Regions from separate parts of the Arthrobacter sp. NamB2 genome, predicted to be linked through region 2. Evidence: riboswitches for the same ligand, from Rfam matches in the RefSeq annotation. Region 2 holds a riboswitch; each other region holds the start of a gene.

Region 1 (4,304 bases), on a different contig from region 2:
GCCGATCGCCACGCAGGGCAGCCTCACGTCCCGTACGAGCGCGGCGAATCCGTCCACTCCGAGCGGCGACGGATGATCCGGCTTCGTCGCCGTCGCGTGCACCGCCCCGACCCCCAGGTAGTCCACCGTGCCGGGTGGCAGGGCGTGCGCGCGGGCGAACTCCTCCCCTGTCGCCGCGCTCAGTCCGACGACGGCATCGGGACCGATGATCCGGCGGACCACGTCTGCGGGCAGGTCGGACTGCCCGACGTGCACCCCGTCGACCCTCACTCCCTGCTCGCGAGCCGCGAGGTAGACGTCGACCCTGTCGTCGATCAGCACGGGAACCCGGCCGCCGACGGCGGCAGCCACTGCCGTGAGGAGATCGAGGAGGGCGCTCCCGCCGGCGTGTTTGTCGCGCACCTGGACACAGGTGACGCCACCCGCGACAGCTGCGGCGACGACGTCCGGCACCGTCCGCGGAGCGCACAGCGCGGTGTCGGTCACGAGGTAGAGCGGCAGATAGGAGAGCGGGGCCGGCCGCGGCATCAGTCCCCGTCCGAGAGGTTGAGGCCCTGCACGACGTCGGCCGGCGTGATCGCGGCGAGCGCGTCGAGGAAGTGCGGGGCGAAGGTCCCCGGTCCTGCCGCCGTGCTGGCGGCACGCTCGGCGGCGAGGGTGTAGGCGGCGGTTGCGGCCGTCGCGGCGAGGAGCGCATCCGGAGTGAGGGAGGCGAAGGCCGCCATCACGGCGCCGAGGGCACAGCCGCCACCGGTGACGCGCGTCAGCATCGCGCTGCCGTTGGCCACCCGGACAACAGCACCATCGGGGGCGACGACGGCATCGACGGCGCCGGAGACCGCGACGACCGAGCCGTGCCTCGAGCCGAGCAGTCGGGCGGCGTCGAGGGCGGCGGCCGGTTCATCGAGGGAGTCGACGCCACGTCCGCCCGCTCCAGAACCGGCCAGGGCGATGATCTCAGAAGCGTTCCCCCGGATGATGGTGGGACGGAACGTGACGAGGCGCTGCGCAGTCGCTGTCCGGACACTCAGGAAGCCGACAGCAACCGGGTCGAGGACCCAGGGCGTTCCTGCTATCAGGGAGGCCTCGGCCGCCTCGAGCATGGCGGCGCGCTGTGACTCCGTGGGCGTGCCCAGATTGACGAGCACACCCGACGCGACGGGTGCGAACTGGGCGGCCTCTCCGGGGATGTCCACCATGGCAGGGGCCGCCCCGAGGGCGAGCAGGACGTTCGCGGTGAAGTTGGTGACGACGGCGTTGGTGACGCACTGGACCAGCGGCGCCGCTCGGCGCAGGTCGCCGAGCAACTCCGCGCACGCTTCAGCGGTGACCGGCCGGTCGGGGCTCACGGACGCGGGGTGCACGGATGCAGCCGTGGGAGCATCGGCGAGCTGCTCCGTCGGTGTCTCCCCGGCTGATCGCGTGGACGAGTGGGTGGATGATTGGGCCATGGCTGCCTCTCGCAGGATGGAGCGAAAGGACAGGCGGAACCAGGGGCACGCCGGGACATCCCTTCGCCAGTATGAGCTGGATCAGGTTCGACGGGTCTTATCTCAGCCCCTTCCCTGAAGGGACACCCCGTGTCGCTGCTCGAACGATAACCCGATACCGGGCCGCTTCCAAGTCGGCTAGCGGCCGCCGTCGATGCGGCGGCTACGCTGCTCGATCCCGGGCAGTCCGTACGGGTAGTCGCCGAAGGTCGGCGCGCTCACGTCGTCGAGTTGCCGCAGCTCATCGGCTGTGAGGACGACGTCGGAGGATGCCAAGTTGTCCGCCAGCTGTTCCTGCGTGCGCGCCCCGAGGATCACGGACGTGACGCCTGGCCGGGCCGCTACCCAGGCAAGCGCGATGTGCGAGGCGTTGACGCCCCGCTCCGCCGCGATTGCGCTCACGGTGTCGATGATCCGCCACGTCCTGTCCTGCGCGTTGCGCTTCTCCCAGGCCTCCATGCCGCGCTGGGGGTTCTCACCGAGCCGAGTGGCGCCGGTGGGCTCGGTGTCGCGGGAATACTTGCCCGTCAGCCAGCCACCGCCCAGGGGGGACCAGGGAAGCATGCCCATTCCGGCATCCAGGACGGCCGGGACGATCTCCGCTTCGATCTCGCGCACCAGCAGCGAGTACTGGGGCTGGAGCGTCACCGGCAGGGAATAGCCGCGCTGGCGAGCGATCATGACGGCCTTGGTGAGTTGCCAGCCGGTGTAGTTGGAGAAGCCGTAGTAACCGATGCGGCCCTGGACCACCGCCTCGTCGAGGAACCCGAGGGTCTCCTCGAGTGGAGTCAGCGGGTCCCAGGAGTGCACCTGGTACAGGTCGATGTGGTCCACGCCGAGTCTCCTCAGAGACGCGTCGAGCGCTCGGCGGAGGTGGCGCCGCGACAGGCCGAGGTCGTTCACGTCGTCTCCCATGGGGAACCGCCCCTTGGACGCGAGCACCATGCGGTCCCTTTCGGACGGGTTCTTGGCGAGCCATCGCCCGATGATCTCCTCCGAGGCGCCCGCCGTGTACACGTCGGCGGTGTCGATGAGGTTTCCGCCGGCCGCCGCATAGCCGGACAGGATGGCGTAGGAGGTTGCCTCGTCCGACTCCGCTCCGAACGTCATGGTGCCAAGGGCCAGTTGGGACACCGAGGTGCCGCTGTTGCCGAGTTTCCGGTACTCCATAAAGGACTCCTTCTACGATGCGCCTGCTGGAACGGCTGGTATGGGTCGGCGGGTCATTCGGTCACTGTCACGCCTTTCCAGAAAGCGTAGTGACCGCGGATGTTCTCCGCCGCTTCTTTCGGCTCCGCGTAGCTCCACGCCGCGTCCCTGTTCTGCTCTCCGTCCACGGTCAGGGTGAAATAGCTCGCCGTGCCTTTCCAGTGGCAGACCGTGGTGGTGTCCGTGGGAGCGAAGAACTCCTGCGAGATGGAGTTCGGCGGGAAATAGTGGTTGCCCTCGACCATCACGGTGTCCGTGGACTCCGCGATGACCCTGTTGTTCCAGATCGCTTTCGGCATGGTTCCTCTTCCTCGAGACTCCCCATTCGAGCGTGGGGACTACGGTGGCGCGCATCCCGAGCGGATGCGTCCCGTTCCGTGTGCAACCCCGGAGTCGTGGCATGCATTCCGGCGGCACCGGCCGGATCAGAGCTTGCGTACCGTGAGGATCTGCTCCGAGCGTCCGAACGGACCGTCGAGGTCGTGCAGGACACTCGAGGTCAGGCCCACTCCCCCCGGCCCGAACGTGACGCGTGTGTCCAGGCCGAGCCATTCGCCCGCCGGCATCCTGTGCAGGTGGATCTGCAGGTCGACGTTTGGGTACATCCAGCTGTTGCCGCCGGGCTCGACACGCGGCGCTATCCCGTTCGCGGCGTCCACCATGCCCACGAGTCGCACGACGTCGGGGCTGGTCCGGCCCTCGACCATGGAGTAGGGGTTCCGCATCCAGACCTGCCCCCGCCCCGGGCGGTGCCCCGGGAGGACGCGGACTTCGAGCGACCTGATGAAGCCGCCCGGCCAGGCCGTCATGGCCTCGTGCGGCCCCGCGTCCTCCGGGCCCGGAATGCGCTGGTCCTCGACCGCGGCGACGGCTGCCGTGTCCTGCGTCCGGAGGCGCCAGGCTTTCGCCACGATCGCCGTCCGCCCGCCCGCCTCCATCCGTGCTTCCACGAGCTCGATGGTCCGGCCGGGACGGACGACGGCGGTGGAGATCTCGAACTCGCCGCGGGGGATCATTCCGAGGATGTCGAAGCTCAGGCGGCTGAGGTGCAGCCCGTCCCGTGGCTCGCACTCCAGCAGGCACTGCGTGATGAGCCCGGAAATGGGAGCCATGTGTTGCTCCTCCGGGTTCCAGGCTCCCTGGGCGTTGATCGTCGACTCGAACCGGCCGCCACCGAGGTCGCGGTAGAAGGAATCAGGCACGGAGGATCTCCTTCGTCGGGGAAGCCGGGCAGAATCATGCGCTGTAGGTGGCGGAGTGGTGCCAATACCATTCTTCCGGCGCGGCACCCGCCCTATGCTAGTGGAGCAGCCACCTTCGCAGCGCCGCGGTATGCCGGTCCGGCGCACGACGGGCCGGACTTCTGGAATAGAGTCCGGGCGCGCGGAGTTCAGATGATTGACCTGGTCAACCTTCGCGACCGGTCCGGCGCAATACCTTGACCCCGGCGCCGGCGGACGGATCCCGCCGGTGCTGAACAGCAGATCGAACCGAGCGGATCACCATGACCCAGAGCCCCCCGTCCCCCGTCTCCGACGCGACCCCGAGCCGGGAGGCCGTCGCGCCGTCCGGCTCCGGTCCGTCACCGCACCTTCCGCAAGCCTC
Region 2 (4,304 bases):
CTGAAGTCGTTCCTCTCGGACGTCCTCTAGGCACCACGGCGGATCATCGCGCACCCCATCGAAGGACGGCGGTCGACCCGGTCAGGACAGGATGAAGTTCCACGTCCCGGCCAGGACGGCCGCCGTCACCGCGCCCGCAGCGATCAAAAGCCCGACGACGGCGACGACCGCGTCAAGCCGGGCGTAGGTACTCTCGCGTGCCCAGGTGCGCGTCCCGCCACCAAACCCGCGTGCCTCCATCGCCGTCGCGAGGCGGGTGGCCCTACGGATCGCCTGCACGATCAGCCCGAAGGACTGTCCCAGCAGGTTGCGCGTCCGGGCGACGATCGAGCCGTCCGACCCGATGCCGCGGGCGTGGCGGGCCAGCCCCAGCGTCTCCCACTGCTCCACGAGCAGGCCCGCGAGCCGTAGCGATGCCAGGCCGCCCAGGACGAAGCGGTGGGGCAGGTGGAGCTTCTGGGCCAGTGCGTCGGCGAGGTCGGTGGGGTCCGTGGTGAGGAGGATGAAGATCCCCGGCAGCGCGAGTGCCAATGCCCTCAGCCCGACGGCGATTCCGGCGGTGACGGACCCCTCGGTGAAGAGGAACGGGCCGACGTCGAGCAGGACATTTCCGGTCTTCTCGGCGAGCAGTGCCGTGCCGTAGGCGCCGATCACCGCGGCGACCAGCAGGGGCCAGATCCTCCGTGCCAGGCCCCACACACTGATGCCCAGCATCGGCATGAGCGCGAGTTCGCAGGCCAGGACCACCGCCGCGCTCACCCAGTCGATGCTCACGAGGAGGGCAAGGGTGATGGCGACGGCGGCGAACAGCTTGGAGACGGGGTTGGCCCGCACCAGCGTCCTCCCGGTCAGAACGGGTGTCAGGTAGTCGTTGCTCACTGCGCCACCAGCCGTCCCGCGCCATCCGCGATGCGCAGGGTCGCGCCGCCGAGCTCCGCGATGTACTCGGTGTCGTGGGTCACCGAGAGGACGGCGACGCCGTCGTGGATCAGTTCCCGCAGCAGGGTGACGAGCTCTGCCCAGGTTCCGGCGTCCTGCCCGAAGGTCGGTTCGTCGAGGATCAGGATCCGCGGTGCCGTGGCGAGCATCGTCGCCACGGACAGCCGGCGCTTCTCCCCACCGGACAGCGTGAAGGGATTGGCCTCCAGCAGGTGGGTGAGGCGAAGACGCTCGGCGATGTCGGCGGTGCGTCGTGGGTCGTCGTTCCCGCCGACCCTCCGCGGGCCGAACTCGAGTTCCTCGGACACCGTCGCGGTGAGGAACTGGTGCTCCGGCTCCTGGAAGACGGTCCCGATGCGCTGCACGAGCTGCGACGAGCGCCACCGGAAGGGGTCGGTGCCGGCCGTGCCGGCGAGGGTTTCCGACGCGTCGAGCCTTCCCGAACGCGGGCGGAGCAGACCGCCGAGGGTGAGGGCCGCCGTGGACTTCCCGGCACCGTTCGGCCCGGTGATGCTCAGGGCTTCCGCAGTCCGCACCTCGAGCCGGAGGCCCTCGACGGCGGCTGGCCCCCGCTTCGTCCGAGCGACGGTCAGGTCGCGGCTCGACAGCAGTACCTCCCCGCCTGTGCCCGGCAGGGGGCCGCCGACGGGAGGCTGCCAACCCGGGACCCACACGCCCGCCGCGGCCAGGCGGTCGCGCGTGCGTTCCTGACCCAGCACCGCTGCGGGCGCGCCGTCCGCGAGGACCCCTCCCCCGGCGTCGAGCACGATCACGCGGTCGACGACGTCTGCCCACACCGCGACCCGGTGCTCCACGACGACGAGCGTCGCCCCGGTGCGTTCGAGGACACGGACGACGGCGTCGCGCACCTCCAGCACGCCGTCGGGGTCGAGGTTCGCGGTGGGTTCATCGAGCAGGAGCAGCCCCGGTTCCATCGCGAGGACGGCAGCGAGCGCCAGGCGCTGCTTCTGCCCGCCGGACAGCGCAGTGGTCGGGTGATCGAGTGGAAGGTCCAGCCCGACGTCGTCGAGCGCGCGTCCCACGCGCTGCCAGATCTCGTCGCGGGGCACGGCGAGATTCTCGGCGGCGAAAGCGACCTCGTCACCCACCCGTGCCAGGACCACCTGCGTCTCAGGGTCCTGCAGCACCAGCCCTGCACGTCCCCGTGCGGCGGCGGGCGCGGCGTCGTCGAGCAGCAGCTCGCCCTCCTGCTCGCCTTCGTCGCTGGATCCCAGCACCCCTGCCAGCCCGTGCAGCACGGTGGACTTGCCGGCACCGGACGCGCCGAGAAGCAGCACCCGCTCCCCCGCCTGGATGTCGAGGTCGAGGTGGCGAGCCGCGAAAGCTCTGCGGCCGGCATGGCGCCAGCCCCAGCCCCGGGCACGGACGTGCACTGCTCCCGGGGCCGGAGCGTGCGCTGGTGTCACACGTCCGCCGTGCGGCCGGCCGCGAACGAGGACAGCACCCCGGTCTTCGCGAGTCCGCGCATCGCCAGCCAGGACAGCAGCCCTGCGATGACGACTCCCGAGATCGCGGCGAAAAGCGTGTATATGAGCTTGAACTCGATCGTCCAGAGCGCGTTGTACATGATGTTCTCGCTGATCGCGAGGGCGAGGCCTGCGACGAGGCCGGCGAGCAACGCCACGGGCAGGTTCCACTTCCGGTACAGGAACAGCAGGAAGACCAGTTCTGCCCCGAGTCCCTGGATGAGGCCGGACACCAGGACGAGGATGCCGAACTGCGTGCCGATGAGGGCCGATACCGCCGCTGCCAGCACTTCGCAGTAGAGCGCGGCTCCGGGCTTGCGGATGATGAGTCCGCCCAGCACACCGGCGATGAGCCATCCGCCGGAGTACAGGCCCGCCAGGGGCGGGAACCCTGCGGTGAGCAGGCTGATGCCGGAGTAGCCCGCGGACCAGGCGAAGAAGAGGACGCCGACGGCGACCGCGATGACCGAGGCCACCACGATGTCGACGACGCGCCACTGGCTTGAGCGCGGGGTGGTGCCCTTGAGGGCTGTTGGTGAAGCCATGATGATTCCTCCTGAGGTACAGGAGGGGATAGCGCGGGGCTGCAGCGGAGGCAGCGCACAGCACTCTGAGAACTCGACTCCCTTCGCCGGTACTAGCCGGATCAGGTTCGAGGGTCTGCGGCGGTCCGCACTCTCAGCGCCCGTTCCGCAGCCAGCTGCGGATCGGCGCTCCCCTGTCGTTTGTTGGTTGAGCGCTACCGATCCTACACCTGCTGCCTACTCCCTGCATGGCTCCTGAGCCGCGGTTAGGCTAGGCGCAGGACTATCGGATCAAAAGGAGAAACCATGCAAGTAGTGTTCAAATTGCTCGGTGTAGGCATGAGCGTCGGTGCCGGATACGTGGGGACGAAGCTCGTGGACTTCCTCTGGGAGAAGATCACGGGCGAGGCGCCCCCCAAGAGCAAGGACGGGCTGGAAAACACCCTGCGCTCCGCCCTGGTCTTCGCCATCATCTCCGGAGCCGTCAGCACCACCATCCAGGTGCTGACCAACCGCTCCACGCAGAGGGCGATCGAGCGATTCGCGAAGACCCGCGACCTTACCTGATACGCATCATCGGGAGGAGGGGCACGAGCCGTCGTGCCTCTCCTCCCTTTTCATGCCTCCTTCTCGGACTGCCATGGCAGCCCTTCGGGTCGCCGACAACCCCCTCGAGCGCGCAGTGGACCGGTGAGGGGTAGTGGGTCGTCCTGCTCCCGTACGGGCAGTGCGCTCGCAGGGATGACACCGTTCGCCTGCCGTTCCTACTCAGGGATGACGCGCCGGCCGCGCCATCGGCCTAGCGTTGAAGGGTCGGAAGAAGGAGGAGACATGCGGTTCGTCCACAGCAGGGCCCTCTGGTTCCTTGCCACCATCCTTGTCGTGACCCCGATCCTCGTCGCAGCACACACCGAGACCGGCCGGGCGCTGCAGTCCGCGGTCCTGTACAGCGTCGTGACGGCAGCGGCCATCGGGAGCCTGAACGCCTCGCTCCTGGGCCGGAAGCAGCCCGCCCGCCCGTAGCCCGTGGACTGCCGCAACGCGGAAGCAGGAATGACGAGAGGAAGTATCGCGCGGGATGACTGGCCTGTTCAGAGCCGGCCGAAAGCATCCGTTCCATGGGCCCGAAGATCCATCAGGATGGCGTAGGGAGCTCCTGCGACCAGGTCAGCAGCGCGCTCGAGAACATCGGCCACATGCCCGCACGGACTGTCGTGCCCTGCGCCCAGGTCAGGGGGGCCATGCCAAGGGCGATCATGCCGGGGCGGGCCCTGCCATTAGATGTTTTCGGGATCGTGATTGTTTGTGTGCCCCTAGCTCCATGCCGCGCTGAGCCGAGTCTACGGATAGAAGA
Region 3 (4,304 bases), on a different contig from region 2:
AAGACCCTTGCGCCCGAGTTGCTCTACGGCGAGCCCGACCTCACCATCAAGGTGGTGCGCGACGTCTTCAACGAGGACTTCTCGAAGCTCGTCGTCTCGGGAGAGGATGCCTGGGACACCATCGAGGCCTACGTCATGTACGTGGCACCGGACCTCGTCGGCAGGCTCGAGAAGTGGACGAGCGATGAGGACATCTTCGCTGCATCGCGCATCGACGAGCAGATTGCGAAGGCCCTGGACCGCAAGGTCTTCCTGCCGTCGGGTGGGTCCCTCGTGATCGACCGCACCGAGGCGATGACCGTCGTCGACGTCAACACCGGCAAGTTCACGGGTAGTGGCGGCAACCTCGAAGAGACGGTCACGAAGAACAACCTCGAGGCGGCCGAAGAGGTCGTCCGCCAGCTGCGGCTCCGCGACATCGGCGGGATCATCGTCATCGACTTCATCGACATGGTGCTCGAGGCCAACCGGGACCTCGTGCTCCGCCGCCTCGTCGAGTGCCTCGGCCGGGACCGGACCAAGCACCAGGTCGCCGAGGTGACCTCGCTGGGCCTGGTCCAGATGACGAGGAAGCGCATGGGTACCGGCCTGCTCGAAGTCTTCGGCGAGGATTGCGAGCACTGCGCAGGACGCGGCGTCGTCACCCACATGGAGCCCGTCGAGCACCGCCGTTCCGCGACCGTCCCCGAGGCACAGCAGCAGGTGCGCCAGGACAAGCCGTCCCGGAGCGAGCGCAAGCGCAATCGGGGCCGTGGTGGTCAGCAGCAGGATGAAGGCATCGCACTGCCACCGGCACCGGTGGCGGAGAGCCCGGACCGGGCCGCCAAGGCGGAGGCGGCCCGTGCCGCACTCGCCAGCATCGCGGCCGCCACCCACCATGCCCACGAGGAGTCGGCCGAGCAGGCGACCGCGGAGCCCGATGTCCAGGTGACCGAAGCCGTCCTGACCATCAACGGTGAGACCGTGACGCTGCCGCGCGCGGACAGCCGTCGGCCGGAGATGCAGGACAGTCAGGCCGAGCCGGCGACGCGGCTGACGCTCGACAGCCTCAGTGAGGCCTTCAACAGGAGGCCCGCAGCGGATGATGCCGGACGCGAGGACGAAGTGCCCGAAGCGCCGGCCACCGCCGGCGGAGACAGTGCGGAGGAGGAATCCGCCGTCGTTCCTCCACGCACCGACGTAGCCGCCCGCCGTTCCCGTCCGCGCCGCGTAGCACGCAGTGCGCAGGGCGCAGCGGACACGACGATCGAGACGCTGGGAGCGGGAGCCGCCGGCGAGCCTTCCGGGACGCGTCACGTCGCCAAGGGTCAGCCCGTCGTGCGGAAGCCCGAAACCGCCGCTGCCGAGCCGCTGATCTTCGGCGTCGGTGTGCCCGCCTCGGAGCTGTAGGCGCTGACGGGCACGGACGATCGTCCGATGCCCGTCCACCCCGGAGGCCGGAGTCCGTCAGGGCTCCGGCCTCCGGTGTCCCCGCAGCTTCCCACCCTGCTCCCGTCCTGCTCCTGCCCTGCTCCCGAGCGCGGCCGTCCGGCTGGGATAGGCTTGTCTGTGACACGGGGTGCCCTGCCGGATGCGGGGCTGAGATCAAACCCGTCGAACCTGATCTAGTGGGCGCACGCGCCCGTGGCCTAGCGGAGGGATGTCACCCATGGATACTGTCCGTGCACCGGGGACGAAGAACAGCTCGCGGATTCCGAACGTGCTCAGCATCGCCGGCTCTGATCCGAGCGGCGGGGCCGGCGTCCAGGCCGACATCAAGAGCATCAGCGCGAACGGCGGCTACGCGATGGCCGTGCTGACGGCCCTGACGGCGCAGAACACGCAGGGCGTGTCGGCCGTCCACACGCCGCCCGTAGCCTTCCTCCGTCAACAGCTCGACGCCGTCGCCGAGGATGTGGCCATCGATGCCGTGAAGATCGGAATGCTCGGCAGTGCGGACGTCGCCCGGGCGGTCGCCGAGTGGCTCGACGACGTCCGCGTGCCGGTCGTGGTGCTGGATCCGGTCATGGTCGCGACCAGCGGAGCCCGCCTGCTCGACGACGACGCCGTGCGCGCCGTCGTGGACCTGGCCCGGCGGGCGTCCCTGGTCACCCCCAACGTCCCCGAACTGGCGGTGCTGGTCGGCGCCGAACCGGCGACGTCGTGGTCCGATGCCCTGGAGCAGGGGAGTGTCCTTGCCGCACTGCTGGATACGCGTGTCCTGGTGAAGGGTGGGCACCTGCCGGGGGAGCGGTGCCCCGACGCGCTCATCCTTCCGCCCGGGCGGCCTGCGGACGCGGTCGCCTTCGACGGCGTGCGGATAACGACGGCGAACACCCACGGGACAGGCTGCTCACTCTCCTCAGCCATCGCCACACGATACGCGGTGACGTCGGACTGGCCCGCCGCGGTGCGTGAGGCGAAGTTCTGGCTGGAAGGAGCGCTGCGCGCGGCGGATCACCTGGAGGTGGGTGCAGGCAGCGGACCCGTGCACCACTTCCACTCCGCATTCCACGCCGCCGGCACGGGGTCGCACGAACGATTCACCGACCTGGCATGGAGGCGGAGCACAGCCACCCGTCGGCACATCCTCGACCTCCCCTTCGTTCGCGCCCTGACCGATGGCAGCCTCTCCACCGCCGACTTCGCCCACTACCTGCAGCAGGACGCGCTGTACCTGCGCGAGTACTGCGGTGTGCTCGCCAGGACTGCAGCCATGGCTCCGACGGACGACGAGCAGCTCTTCTGGTTGTCGGCCGCGACGTCGTGCCTCCGGACCGAGGCAGAGCTGCACAGGACCTGGCTGGATGCGGCGGGCTTGCGCTTCGGCGAGGGCGAAGCCGGACCCGCCACGCGGGCCTACTGCGATCACCTGACGGCCACCGCCGTCCGTGGTTCCTACGCTGAGCTCGTCGCGGCCGTCCTGCCGTGCTTCTGGCTCTATGCGGCCGTCGGCGACTGGATCCAGGAGCAGGTGCGGTCGCCGCTCGAGGGCAGCGATACCCGGCACCCGTATGCGGACTGGATCGCGACCTATGCGGACGCCGACTTCGCGGCAGCCACCGAGCGTGCGAAGCAGATATCGGACGAAGCGCACCGTCGCGGCTCGGCAGCCGAACGGGAGGCCATGCTCGCGGCGTTCCTCCGGTCCGCAGCCTACGAGCGGGACTTCTTCGACGCGCCCCGGGTCCAGCGGCTGCCCGCCGCGACCCGGGAGCCCGCTGATTTGCGGGAAGACGCTGTTCTGACGTAATCTGGACCCTCGGTGCACTCGCCTGTTAACCGGCATGTCCGGCGGCAACTGTGCAGGGATTCCACATTGCGCATGATGTCCACCGACACCGGCAGCCCCAGGGCAGCGGCGGTCGTGGACGCGCAGCGCGGATCCGGCACGAAGGGCGACCTCCAGGATTGCTGCCAGGGCGCACCCAGGTTTTTTCATCAGAAGTCAAGATTGTCGAGAGAAGTGAGTTCCCAAGTGGTGTACGCGATTGTCCGCGCAGGCGGCCGCCAAGAAAAGGTTTCTGTAGGAGACCTCGTTACCCTTGACCGCGTCACCGGTCAGGCAGGAAGCACGTTCAAGCTGCCCGCCCTCCTTCTGGTAGACGGCGCCAAGATCACCTCCGCAGCGGAGGACCTTGCGAAGGTCACCGTCACTGCCGAGATCGTCGAGAATCTTCGTGGACCGAAGATTGTCATTCAGAAGTTCAAGAACAAGACCGGCTACAAGAAGCGCCAGGGTCACCGTTCGGAACTGACCCGCGTCAAAATCACAGGTATCGCGTAGTCCCTCCGGGCTCCGATCGGTCAAGCAGACACTTCAGCGAAGGCAGGCATAACTCATGGCACATAAGAAGGGCGCAAGCTCCACTCGCAACGGCCGCGACTCGAACGCACAGTACCTCGGCGTCAAGCGCTTCGGCGGCCAGGTCGTCAAGGCCGGCGAGATCATCGTCCGCCAGCGTGGCACCCACTTCCACCCGGGCGCCAATGTCGGCCGCGGTGGCGACGACACCCTGTTCGCACTCGAAGCAGGTGCCGTCGAATTCGGTACCCGCCGCGGACGCAAGGTCGTCAACATCGTAGGTGCGGCAGCAGAGTAATCTGCCTGCTGAGCATGCACTGACCGTGCACCGAGCATTCGGGTGGGGTGAGCCTCTTCGGCTCGCCCCACCTTCTTTTAAGCCGACCAGGGTCGGCACAGTGAAGCATTTGTAGAAGGAGACCGACGTGGCGAGCTTCGTTGACCGCGTAGTCCTGCACGTATCCGGAGGCACCGGTGGCCACGGCTGCGTCTCCGTCCACCGCGAGAAGTTCAAGCCCCT

What was found. A riboswitch is a leader RNA that binds a small molecule or an ion and turns the genes downstream of it on or off. The one in region 2 is predicted to bind thiamine pyrophosphate.
Region 1: linked by a shared signal. The riboswitch ahead of thiM (hydroxyethylthiazole kinase) and the one ahead of FDK12_RS15315 (ECF transporter S component) in region 2 are both predicted to bind thiamine pyrophosphate.
Region 3: linked by a shared signal. The riboswitch ahead of FDK12_RS09380 (bifunctional hydroxymethylpyrimidine kinase/phosphomethylpyrimidine kinase) and the one ahead of FDK12_RS15315 (ECF transporter S component) in region 2 are both predicted to bind thiamine pyrophosphate.

The regions. Positions count from the first base shown of each region.
Region 1 covers NZ_SZWI01000004.1:97,569-101,872, forward strand. Annotated here, with positions in the region: gene thiE (thiamine phosphate synthase) at 1-528, opposite strand, end outside; gene thiM (hydroxyethylthiazole kinase) at 528-1,451, opposite strand; TPP riboswitch at 1,493-1,591, opposite strand; gene FDK12_RS09175 (aldo/keto reductase) at 1,629-2,660, opposite strand; gene FDK12_RS09180 (DUF427 domain-containing protein) at 2,714-2,998, opposite strand; gene FDK12_RS09185 (thioesterase family protein) at 3,125-3,901, opposite strand; gene FDK12_RS09190 (MDR family MFS transporter) at 4,204-4,304, shown strand, end outside.
Region 2 covers NZ_SZWI01000010.1:40,570-44,873, forward strand. Annotated here, with positions in the region: gene FDK12_RS14685 (amino acid ABC transporter ATP-binding protein) at 1-30, shown strand, start outside; gene FDK12_RS14690 (energy-coupling factor transporter transmembrane component T family protein) at 82-879, opposite strand; gene FDK12_RS14695 (ABC transporter ATP-binding protein) at 876-2,366, opposite strand; gene FDK12_RS15315 (ECF transporter S component) at 2,363-2,971, opposite strand; TPP riboswitch at 3,033-3,156, opposite strand; gene FDK12_RS14700 (DUF4235 domain-containing protein) at 3,257-3,517, shown strand; gene FDK12_RS14705 (hypothetical protein) at 3,782-3,973, shown strand.
Region 3 covers NZ_SZWI01000004.1:135,646-139,949, reverse strand. Annotated here, with positions in the region: gene FDK12_RS09385 (Rne/Rng family ribonuclease) at 1-1,389, shown strand, start outside; TPP riboswitch at 1,545-1,657, shown strand; gene FDK12_RS09380 (bifunctional hydroxymethylpyrimidine kinase/phosphomethylpyrimidine kinase) at 1,649-3,232, shown strand; gene rplU (50S ribosomal protein L21) at 3,458-3,766, shown strand; gene rpmA (50S ribosomal protein L27) at 3,822-4,082, shown strand; gene obgE (GTPase ObgE) at 4,210-4,304, shown strand, end outside.